DNA from 2 places in the Stenotrophomonas sp. GL_101 genome. Region 1 is predicted to be linked to the other one. Evidence: riboswitches for the same ligand, from Rfam matches in the RefSeq annotation. Region 1 holds a riboswitch; the other holds the start of a gene.

What was found. Region 1 has a riboswitch for cobalamin ahead of btuB (TonB-dependent vitamin B12 receptor). Riboswitches for the same ligand answer to the same signal wherever they lie in the genome.
Positions count from the first base shown of each region.
Region 2: another riboswitch for cobalamin. It lies ahead of metE (5-methyltetrahydropteroyltriglutamate--homocysteine S-methyltransferase); the one in region 1 lies ahead of btuB (TonB-dependent vitamin B12 receptor).

Region 1 is NZ_CM174432.1:554,999-560,726, reverse strand. It holds gene AC3IR9_RS02535 (aminotransferase-like domain-containing protein) at 1-149, shown strand, start outside; gene bioD (dethiobiotin synthase) at 170-847, opposite strand; gene AC3IR9_RS02525 (GAF domain-containing protein) at 922-1,404, shown strand; gene AC3IR9_RS02520 (TfoX/Sxy family protein) at 1,401-1,763, shown strand; gene AC3IR9_RS02515 (histidine phosphatase family protein) at 1,845-2,423, opposite strand; cobalamin riboswitch at 2,580-2,804, shown strand; gene btuB (TonB-dependent vitamin B12 receptor) at 2,927-4,768, shown strand; gene gph (phosphoglycolate phosphatase) at 4,891-5,541, opposite strand; gene AC3IR9_RS02500 (LysR family transcriptional regulator) at 5,598-5,728, opposite strand, start outside.
Region 2 is NZ_CM174432.1:259,614-265,341, reverse strand. It holds gene AC3IR9_RS01145 (HigA family addiction module antitoxin) at 1-277, shown strand, start outside; cobalamin riboswitch at 436-669, shown strand; gene metE (5-methyltetrahydropteroyltriglutamate--homocysteine S-methyltransferase) at 883-3,180, shown strand; gene AC3IR9_RS01135 (epoxyqueuosine reductase QueH) at 3,253-3,939, shown strand; gene pncA (bifunctional nicotinamidase/pyrazinamidase) at 3,997-4,623, shown strand; gene purU (formyltetrahydrofolate deformylase) at 4,827-5,678, opposite strand.

The DNA of each region.
Region 1 (5,728 bases):
GCGTGGTGTTCATGCCGGGCCAGGTTTACTCACGCGGGGCGCGCTACCGGCATTGCCTGCGCCTGTCGTGCTGCCAGGAACTGGACGAGGCCTACGTGGCCGCGATTGCCACGGTGGGCCGCCTGGCCTGCGCGCTGCGCGCCGGGTAAGCGGCTGCGCGCCCGCTGGCCTATAGGCTCAAGCGCACCGCCAGTCCGGCCGGATCGGCACCCGGCGCATAGGGCAGCCGGCCCAGGCAGGGCATCGGCAGGCGCGCGCGCAGCAGGGTCATGTTGTCGTCGATGCGGGCCATCTGCGGATCGATCTCATTGCCGATCCAGCCGATGCAGCGTGCGCCGCTGGCCGCGATCGCCGCAGCGGTCAAGCGTGCATGGTTGAGGCAGCCCAGCCGCAACCCCACCACCATCACCACCGGCAGCTGCAGCGCGTTGACCAGGTCGGCCTGGTCGAGCGTGGCCGACAACGGCGCCAGCCAGCCGCCCACGCCCTCCACCACCACGGTATCGGCCTGCGCGCGCAGCCGTGCGAAGGCGGCCTCGATCGGTGGCAGCGCCAGTCGGACGCCCGCCTCGGCAGCGGCCAGCTCGGGTGCCAGCGGCAACGGCAACGCATACGGGTTGAGGTCGGCATAGGCCGGCATCGGGTCGCTGGCCGCCAGCAGCGCGGTGGCGTCCTCGTTGCGCAGGCCCTCGGCCGTCCACTCGCAGCCGCTGGCGACCGGCTTCATGCCCACCGCGGTGCCGCCCTGGCGGCGCAGCGCGTGCAGCAGCACGCAGCTGCTGAAGGTCTTGCCGATGCCGGTATCGGTACCGGTGACGTACAGGGCGGGAGGCGGTGGGAAGATCATCGGCACGGCACTGGCAAAGGAGTGGCCTATTATCGACGGTCCCGGCGCGGCCTGCCGCTTGCTAGACTCGGGCCATGTTCGATACCTCCTCGCTTACCGGCAGCAAGCCGGAACAGTACGGCCAGCTGCTGGCCCAGGCCCGCGCGCTGGTCCACGGCGAGCGCGACCGCATCGCCAATGCCGCCAACCTGTCGGCGCTGGTCTACCACGCCCTGCCGGAGCTGAATTGGGCCGGTTTCTACTTCTTCGACGGCACCGAACTGGTGGTCGGGCCGTTCCAGGGCCTGCCCGCCTGCGTGCGCATTCCGCTGGACAAGGGCGTGTGCGGGGCAGCGGCCAGCCAGCGCATCCCCCAGCGGATCGACGACGTGGAGGCTTTCCCCGGGCATATCGCCTGCGATTCGGCCTCGCGCTCGGAGCTGGTGCTGCCCTTGGTGAAGGGCGACACGCTGATCGGTGTATTCGATCTGGACAGCCCCTCGCTTGCGCGCTTCGACGCCGACGACCAGGCGGGAATGGAAGCGATCGCCGCGGTGTTCGTCGAGGCACTGGGATGAGCGTCAAGCTGCGCAACATCGGCCCCAAGAGCGCGGCCTGGCTGCGCCAGGTCGGTCTGCGTACGCCCGAGGAGCTGATGGCGATCGGCGCGGTGGACGCCTTCGTCAAGGTCCGTCGCGCCGGCTTCAAGCCCAGCCTGAACCTGCTTTATTCGCTGGAAGGTGCGCTGCAGGACTGCCACTGGCAGGAACTGCCGGAAGCACGCCGCATCGAGCTGGTCGCCGCCTACGACGCGATCATTGCCGACAAGCCGCTGAAGAAGGCCCCGCCGGCCTCCGGCCCGGTCTACGACCGCACCGCGCAGCACCGCGACGACGACAGCGACGTCTCGCCGCCGTTCGACGACGAGACGTCGTAGAGCCGGGCTCTGCCCGGCTGCTTCTACGCGGCGACACCACATCCGACGCCAGCCGGGCAAAGCCCGGCTCTACGCTGCCGATCAAGGCTGCTGCAGCTCCAGCAACTCGCCCCACAGCCGCTGGTCCTCACGCTCCACGCGCAGCTGCAGCCGCGTGCCGTGGTCGATGCGCAGCGCCCAGCACATCGCCATCGGCAGTCCGCACACCTGCGACAACACCATCCGCAGCGGGCCGCCGTGGCTGACGATCAGCGTTGCCACCGGCTCGGGGTCGTCCAGCAGCCGGTGCAGGCCGCGCGCGATGCGGCGTTCAAAATGGCCCCAGCTTTCGCCCTGCGGTGGCGGGTTGGCATGCGGATCCCGATGGAATGCCGACAACTGCGGCATCGGCAGATCGTGCAGTGCCTGGCCATCCCAATCGCCGAAATCCAGTTCTGCCCACTCCTCATCGGCGACCACCTCCACCCCGTGCGGCAACGCCAGCGCAGCGGCAGTGGCCAGCGCACGCTGGCGGGGGGAGCTCACTACGCGCTGCCACGCCAGCGCGGCATAGCGGTCGCACAGCGCGTCGGTGCTGCCAGGGTCCAGCGGCGGATCGCTGCGTCCATCCAGGTGCCCGTCGCGGCCGGTACTGGCATGGCGGACCAGGTCCAGGATCATGCCACCGCCCGCAGGGCCGACAGTGCCAGCATCGGCCGGCAAGGGTGCTGCAACCACGTCTGTTTCATCAGGACCACTTCGTAGAGCGAGGCGCATTCTAACCGCTCGGCCTGCATCGCCCTGGCGCATACCCTGCCGCGCCCACGCCTTTGCTCTACACTGCGCGCACTTTCAGGTGACCTGCGGCGCGTGCCGGCAGGTTGAAACGGGAAGCCGGTGACGCAGCAGACCCTTTGCTGCCACTCCGGCGCTGCCCCCGCAACGGTAAGCGTGGAAAACCCAGGCGATACGCCACTGTGCTGCGGCATGGGAAGGCGCCTGGGGCGATGGCCCAGCCATCGGCCCGCAAGCCCGGAGACCGGCCCGGAAGACGACTGGTTGCGATGCGGCGGGCATGGCGGCGGCAAGCGGCGCCGTGCGCGCCCGCCCACCGTCGAAGGCCCCTGCAGCGCGATCATCCCCACCCCTTGCCGCGCGGGCGTGCGCGGTGCATGGAGTCATCGATGAAGCTGCAAACCCGTGTTCTTTCTCTGGCCGTGCTGTCGGCCCTGCCCTTGCTGGCATCGGCCCAGGACCAAGCCACCGCACTGGACCAGGTCCTGGTCACCGCCACCCGTACGCCGATCGCCCTGCAGGACAGCATCTCGCCGGCGCAGGTGATCGACCGCGCCGAGATCGAGCGCAGCCAGGCACCGTCGCTGCAGGACCTGCTGCGCGGCCGTGCCGGCATCAACCTCAACAACAGCGGCGGCCCGGGCAAGCAGAGCTCGCTGTTCCTGCGCGGCACCAACTCGGCGCACACCCTGGTGCTGGTGGACGGCGTGCGCATCAATACCGGCGACCTCGGCCTGGCCATGATCCAGGACCTGCCGCTGGCGCAGATCGAGCGCGTGGAAATCGTGCGCGGCCCGCAGTCCAGCCTGTATGGCGCCGACGCGATCGGCGGGGTGATCCAGATCTTCACCCGCCGCAACACCGGCACCTTCGCCCCGCACCTGCAGCTGGGCGCCGGCAGCAACGGCCTGCGTGAGGCCAGCGGCGGCTTCGGTGGCAGCAGCGCGCGCGGCTGGTTCGGCACCGACATCGCCTACCAGCACACCGATGGCATCAACGCCTGCCGGGGTTCGGTATCGCCGTTCGCCGGCTGCGGTGCCGACGAACCCGACCGCGACGGCTACCGCAACCTGTCGATGAGCCTGCGCGGTGGTTACACCCTGACCGACAGCCTCAGCGTGGAAGGCACTGCGCTGCGCGCCGAAGGCGAAAACCACTACGACGGCTACTACAACTATTCGGAAACGCTGCAGCAGGTGCTGGGCGGCAAGGTCCGTTACAGCCCCAGCGAGCGCTTCAACCTGACCGTCAACGTCGGCCGCGCCGACAACGAGTCCGACAACTACAACGGCAGCACCTGGCTGGGCGCCGCACAGACCCACCGCAACAGCGCCTCGGTGCAGACCGACATCGGCCTGGCCGAAGGCCAACTGCTCAGCGCCGGCGTGGACTGGAGCCAGGACAACCTGGACGGCAGCAGTGCCGGCTACCTGGTCGACAGCCGCGACAACACCGGCGTGTTCGTGCAGTACCAGGGCCGCTTCGGCGCGCACCAGCTGCAGGCCAGCGCGCGCAACGACGACAACCAGCAGTTCGGCAACCACACCACCGGCAGCCTCGGCTGGGGCATGGAGCTGGGCGGCGGCTTCCGCCTCAACGCCAGCTACGGCACCGCGTTCAAGGCGCCGACCTTCAGCGATCTGTACGACCCGTGGAGCGGCGTGCCGACCCTGGACCCGGAAAAGTCGAAGAGCGCCAATCTCGGCATCGCCCAACAGGGTGACGGCTGGCGTTGGGGCCTGGACGTGTATGAAACGCGCATCGATGACCTGATCACCTTTGATGCCACCACTTTCATGATGTCGCAGGTGGAAAAGGCGCGCATCCGCGGTGCCGAACTGACCGGCTCGATCGTGCTGGCCGGGTTCGACGTGAGCGCGCAGCTGAGCCATACCGCCCCGCGCAACCGCACCGACGGCAGCGCGCAGTTCGACAACTGGCTGGCGCGCCGCGCACAGAACACCGCGCGCCTGGACATCGACCGCAGCTTCGGTGGCTTCCGCACCGGGCTCACCGTCAATGGTGCCGGCAAGCGCTACGACGATGCCGCCAACCGCGTGCAGCTGGCCGGCTACGGCACGCTGGACCTGCGCCTGGAGTATGCGATCAGCCGCGACTGGTCGGTACTGGGCCGGGTCAGCAACGTGTTCGACCGCGATTACGAAACGGTGGCCTGGTACAACCAGCCCGGCCGCGAGTACCGCCTGAGCGTGCGTTACCAGCCGAAATAAGCGCGCAGGACGGTGGCACCACCGCCGTCCCACCCCCGGTAGGTGCCGACCGTTGGTCGGCACACCCCATTGTCGCTGGTAGGTGCCGGCCGTTGGTCGGCACGCTTGTTAACCGCCGCCGATTACAGCGCCAGCAATTCCCGCAGATCGTCCATCACCGCCACGGCCTCGACGTTGTCCAGATCGAGCCCGCGCCGATACCCATAGCGCACCAGCGCCACCGGCATGCCCGCGTCCACGGCGGCGCGGTAATCGGTGATCGAATCGCCCACCATCAAGGCTGCCTCCGGTGCCACGCCGAACTGCGTTGCAATGTGCCGCAACGGCACGCCGCTGGGCTTGCGTTCGGCCAACGAATCCCCGCCCAGCACCAGCGCAAACTGCGCCTGCAGCCCGAAATGCTGCAGCAACGGGGCCACCAGCGCCGACGGCTTGTTGGTGCAGATCGCCAACGTCACGCCCTGCGCGTGCAGGGCCTGCAACGCGGGCGCCACGCCGTCGTACAGGCGCGGGCTGCGCAACAGGCACGCCTCGTAGTGGCGCATGAAACCCGGCATCACCGTGTCCAGGTCGATGGCGCTGCCGGCCGCATCGAACGCCTGCTCCACCAGCCGCCGAACGCCATCGCCGATCCAGGTCAGCACCGTGGATTCCGCTACAGGCGGCAACTGCCACTCCTGCAGCGTGCGGTTCAGGGCCTCGGCAATATCGGCCGCGCTGTCCACCAGCGTGCCGTCCAGATCGAACACCACCAACGGATACGGATAAGACAAGGTGCAACTCGCTTCAACGACGTGGGATGGCCATTGTACCGGGACGCCTTGCCCACTCAGATGCGCGCCAGAAAGGCCGGGCTGGCGAAGCGCTCCACCAGGAAATCCAGGAAACTGCGCATGATCGTCGGCAGCTGCCGACGTGACGCGTACACCGCGTGGATACCCATGCCCTCTACTTCATAGT
Region 2 (5,728 bases), 300 kb from region 1:
GCACCCCGGTGAAATCCTACAGGAGGAGTTCCTCACCCCTTTCGGGATGACGGCTTACCGCTTGGCCAAGTCCATCGACGTGAAGCAGACCCGCATCGGCGAGATCATCGCGGGCAGGCGCAGCATCACCGCCGACACCGCATTGCGACTGGCGCGCTTCTTCGGCACCAGCGAGGCCTTCTGGCTCAACCTGCAGATGGCCCATGACGCGGCCAAGGCCAGGGACGAACTGGCCGACGTCCTGGCGCGCATCGAACCGTACCACCACGCCGCCTGAGCGCCCGTTGGTCCACTTCCCTTCCTTCACGCAAGCGCGTGGATCGCCTCCGGTACCCGTTGGGACAGACAACGCTGGCAAGTGCGTTGGATCGTCCATGACCTTCGCCTCCCACCGCCTCGGTCTGATGCCCCCTTGACCATCGCCCGGCTTCGGCCTACCTTGTGCTCGTCGAAGGTATCCATCGCTTCATGCAGATGAAGGGATGGATTTAAACGGGAATCCGGTGAAGGCGCTTCACGCGCCCATTCCGGAGCTGCCCCGCAGCGGTGAATGGAAACGACTCCTGCCAACAGCACTGGGCCTCCGGGCCTGGGAAGCGGCAGGTACTAGGTAGGCGCATCGCGCCTGTGTCCATCAGCCCGAATACCGGCCCCGGCCGGGGACATGACCGTCCCCTGATTCGACCTGGAACGTCCGCGGGGAGGTTGCCGGGGCCTGCCGCCATGCCGCCAGCGTGGCGCTGCCCCCGTGCGTCCGCTCCACGACATCCGGTTCGCCCGCGGGGGCGAAGGTCGCTGGCGGGGCGGGCACGGCAGCAATGGCGTGGACGGCGCGCGGTTCCTTCGTTCCTCAATGCCCCTACGCAATGAGGACACGTTCCAATGATCACTGTTACCAATCTGGGTTTCCCGCGCATCGGCGCCAAACGCGAACTCAAGCGCGCGCTGGAAGCGTTCTGGGCCGGCCAGAGCAGCGCGCAGTCGCTGCAGGACACCGCCAGCACGCTGCGCGCCACGCACTGGCAGCTGCAGCGCGATGCCGGGGTGGATGTGCCGCCCAGCAACGACTTCAGCCTGTATGACCAGATGCTGGACGCGGCCTTCCTGGTCGATGCGATCCCGCAGCGCTACCGGGCGCTGGCCGATGCCGCCCCGCTGGACGGTTACTTCGCCATGGCCCGCGGCCTGCAGCGCGATGGCATCGACCTGCACGCGCTGGAAATGACCAAGTGGTTCGATACCAACTACCACTACCTGGTACCCGAACTGCATGCCGGCCAGACCTTCGCCCGGCGCGGCGACAAGCCGCTGGCCGAGTACCGGCAGGCGCGTGCGCTGGGCATCGAAACCCGACCGGTGCTGATCGGACCGGTAACCTTGCTGCTGCTGTCCAAGACCACCGATGGCAGCCGCGCGCTGGACCTGCTCGATGCGCTGCTGCCGGTGTACGTGCAACTGCTGGGCGAGCTGAAGGACGCCGGGGCGCAATGGGTGCAGCTGGATGAGCCGGCGCTGGTGCAGGACCTGGACGAGGCTGCCCGCGCCGCCTTTGCCCACGCCTACGCGGTGCTGGCCACGGCCGCGCGCCCGAAGGTACTGGTTGCCACCTATTTCGGCGCGCTGGACGACAACCTGGCACTTGCCGCATCGCTGCCGATCGACGGCCTGCACGTGGACCTGGTGCGCGCGCCGGAGCAGCTGGATGCGGTGATCAAGGCGCTGCCGCCGGGGCGCGTGCTGTCGGCCGGGTTGGTCAACGGCCGCAACATCTGGCGCACCCATCTGGACAACGCGCTGGTGCTGGCGCGTTATGCGCATGGCCACCTGGGCAGCGACGCGCTGTGGTTGGCACCGTCGTGTTCGCTGCTGCACAGCCCGGTCGACCTGGAGCAGGAAAAGAAGCTCGACGGGGAACTGCAGGGTTGGCTGGCATTCTCCAGGCAGAAGCTGCAGGAACTGCGCGTGCTGGCCGATGCCATCGATGCCCCGGCACGCGCCGAGGTCGCGCTGGCGCATTCCCGGGAGTGCATCGAATCGCGCCGTCGCTCGCCGCGCGTGCACAACCCCGCCGTGGCCGCGCGCCTGTCCGCACTCACCGCCGCCGACGCGCAGCGCCACAGCCGCTACCCGCAGCGCCACCTGGCCCAGGCCGCCGCCCTCAAGCTGCCGCGTTTCCCCACCACCACCATTGGTTCGTTCCCGCAGACCCTGGAAGTCCGTGAAGCGCGTGCGCGCAACAAGTCCGGCAAGCTGTCCGATGCCGACTACGATGCGTTCCTGGCCACCCAGACCGAACACTGCGTGCGGGTACAGGAGCAGATCGGGCTGGACGTGCTGGTGCACGGCGAATTCGAGCGCAACGACATGGTCGAATATTTCGGCGAACAGCTCGATGGCTTTGCCTTCACCAAGAACGGCTGGGTGCAGAGCTACGGCTCGCGCTGCGTGAAGCCGCCGCTGATCTTCGGCGATGTGACCCGCCCGCAGCCGATGACCGTGCGCTGGTCGCAATACGCGCAATCGCTCACCGACCGCCCGATGAAGGGCATGCTGACCGGCCCGGTGACGGTGCTGCAATGGTCGTTCGTGCGTGATGACCAGTCGCGTGCCGATACCTGCCGGCAGATTGCGCTGGCCCTGCGCGATGAGGTGCTGGACCTGGAGGCGGCGGGCATCGGGGTGATCCAGATCGACGAACCGGCGATCCGCGAAGGCCTGCCGTTGCGCCGTGCGCATTGGCGCGAGTACCTGGACTGGGCGGTGGAGGCGTTCCGGATCAGTGCCAGCGGGGTGCGCGATGCCACCCAGATCCACACCCACATGTGCTACTCGGAGTTCAACGACATCATCCATTCGGTAGCCGCGATGGATGCCGATGTGATCTCGATCGAGACCTCACGCTCGCGCATGGAGCTGCTGGATGCGTTCGTGCGCTTCCAGTATCCCAACGAGATCGGCCCGGGCGTGTACGACATCCACTCCCCGCGCGTGCCGGACAAGGAGGAAATGCTGGCGCTGCTGCGCAAGGCGGCCGAAGTACTCAAGCCCGAGCAGATCTGGGTCAATCCGGACTGCGGCCTGAAGACCCGCGGCTGGACGGAAACCCGCGCCGCGCTGGAGGCACTGGTGGCCGCGGCGCGCGAACTGCGCGCGGAGACCGCCGAGGCCAACGCGGCCTGATGGCCCTCCTGCACCGATGACCCCAAGGACCGCACCGCCGCCGTTGCCGGCGGTGCGGTCAACGAGAACTACATGACCACGCCGTTTGTCACCCCGATCGATCGCCCCACCCTGTCCCTGCCCGAGGGCCACACGAAACTGCTGCTGCATTCGTGCTGCGCGCCGTGCTCGGGCGAAGTGATGGAGGCCATTACCGCTTCCGGTATCGACTACACGATCTTCTTCTACAACCCCAATATCCACCCGGTGAAAGAATACGAACTGCGCAAGCAGGAGAACATCCGTTTCGCCGAGAAGCACGGCGTGCCGTTCGTGGACGCCGACTACGACACCGATAACTGGTTCAACCGTGCCCGCGGCATGGAGAAAGAGCCCGAGCGCGGCATCCGCTGCACGATGTGCTTTGACATGCGCTTCGTGCGCACCGCGCTGTACGCGCACGAGCACGGTTTCCCGGTGATCAGCAGTTCGCTGGGCATCTCGCGCTGGAAGGACATGAACCAGATCAACGACTGCGGCCACCGTGCCGCCGCGCACTACCCGGGCATCCAGTACTGGGACCACAACTGGCGCAAGGGCGGCGGCGCGGCGCGCATGGTGGAGATCAGCAAGCGCGAGCAGTTCTACCAGCAGGAATACTGCGGCTGCGTGTACTCACTGCGCGACGCCAACCGCCACCGCCGCGAGAATGGCCGCGAGCGGATCCAGATCGGGCTGCTGTATTACGGGCAGGACAACGCGGTACCCAAGGGCGATTGACGTTGGCGCGAGGGGCCGCCACGCTGGTTGCCCCTCCTGCGTCGTGTTGGACCTGCCATGACCGCCCTGCCTGCCGATGTGGCCCTGTTGGTGATCGACCTGCAACCGGACTTCATGCCCGGTGGCGCCCTGGCCTGCGAGCAGGGCGATGCGCTGGTAGCGCCGATTGCCGGCTTGCTGGCGCAGCGCCGGTACCGCACGGTGGTGGCCACCCAGGACTGGCACCCGGCCGACCATGCCTCCTTCGCCAGCCAGCATCCGGGGCACCTGCCGTTCGAGGCGATCCTGCTGCATGCACAACTGCAGACGCTGTGGCCGGACCACTGCGTGCAGGGCACGCCCGGCGCCGCCCTGCACGCGGGCGTGGACTGGGCCGTGGCCGACCTGATCCTGCGCAAGGGCAGCCGCCAGCAGGTGGATTCCTACAGCGCTTTCCGCGAAAACCACGGCCCCGACGGCAGCCGCCCCGCCACCGGCCTGGCCGGCTGGCTGCACGAGCGCGGCATCCGCGAAGTACATGTATGCGGGTTGGCGCGCGACTACTGCGTGCTGTGGAGTGCACAGGACGCGGTGAAATCCGGGTTCCGGGTCAAGTTCCTGTGGGACCTGACCCGGCCGGTGACCGAGGCCAACGACGGCATGGTGCGCGAGGCGTTGGCGAAGGCGAAGATCGCGGTCATCTGACAGACAAACCCGGTAGTGCCGGCCGCTGGCCGGCTCCCCGTAATCCCGAACGACACCAGGAGCCGGCCAGAAAGGCGTACCGACCAACGGTCGGTGCCTACCGGGTCAGACCGCATCCCGTATTGTCAGACCGCATTCCGCATCCTGCGTTCGGCATCCTGCGTTCGGCATCCCGCGTTCGGCACCGGCACCGCACCCCCAGTTCAGCGAAACACCACCGTGCGATGGCCGTTGCGCAGGATCCGGTGCTCCACATGCCGGCGCACCGCGCGCGCCAGTACCTGCGATTCGGTATCGCTGCCCAGCCGGACCAGATCACGCGGGGTCATCGCGTGGTCCACGCGCGCCACGTCCTGTTCGATGATCGGGCCTTCGTCCAGGTCTTCGGTGACGTAATGCGCGGTGGCGCCGATGATCTTGACCCCACGCGCGTGCGCCTGGTGGTACGGCTGGGCGCCCTTGAAGCTGGGCAGGAAGCTGTGGTGGATGTTGATCGCCCGGCCGGCCAGCGCCTGGCACAGCCGCGGCGACAGGATCTGCATGTAACGCGCCAGCACCACCAGATCGATCTGCTCGCGCTCGACCAGGTCGATGATCTGCTGCTCCTGCACGGCGCGGTTGTCGGCAGTCACCGGCAGGTGGTGGAACGGCACCCCGTAGGAGGTGGCCAGCGCGGAAAAGTCATCGTGGTTGGAGGCCACCGCGGCGATCTCCACCGGCAGCTGGCGGCTGTGCGTGCGAAACAGCAGGTCGTTCAGGCAATGCCCCTGCTTGCTGACCAGCACCAGCAGGCGTGCTTTGCGGCGGGCATCGTGCAGCTGCCAGTCCATCTGGAAGGCAGCAGCCAAGGTGCCCATCGCCGCTTCCACCTCGGCCAGCGCGCGATCAGCCGCCCGGTCGAAATGCACGCGCAGGAAGAAGCGACCGCTCTCATCGTCGCCAAACTGCTGGGCATCCAGGATGTTGCAGCCCAGCTCGAACAGCAGGCCGGACACACGATAGACAATCCCGGTACGGTCCGGGCATGACAGGGTAAGGATGGAATCAGGGCGCATCACACCAGTTTAAGCGAGAGCCGCAGGCCTGCGGAGGATGCTCTCAGATG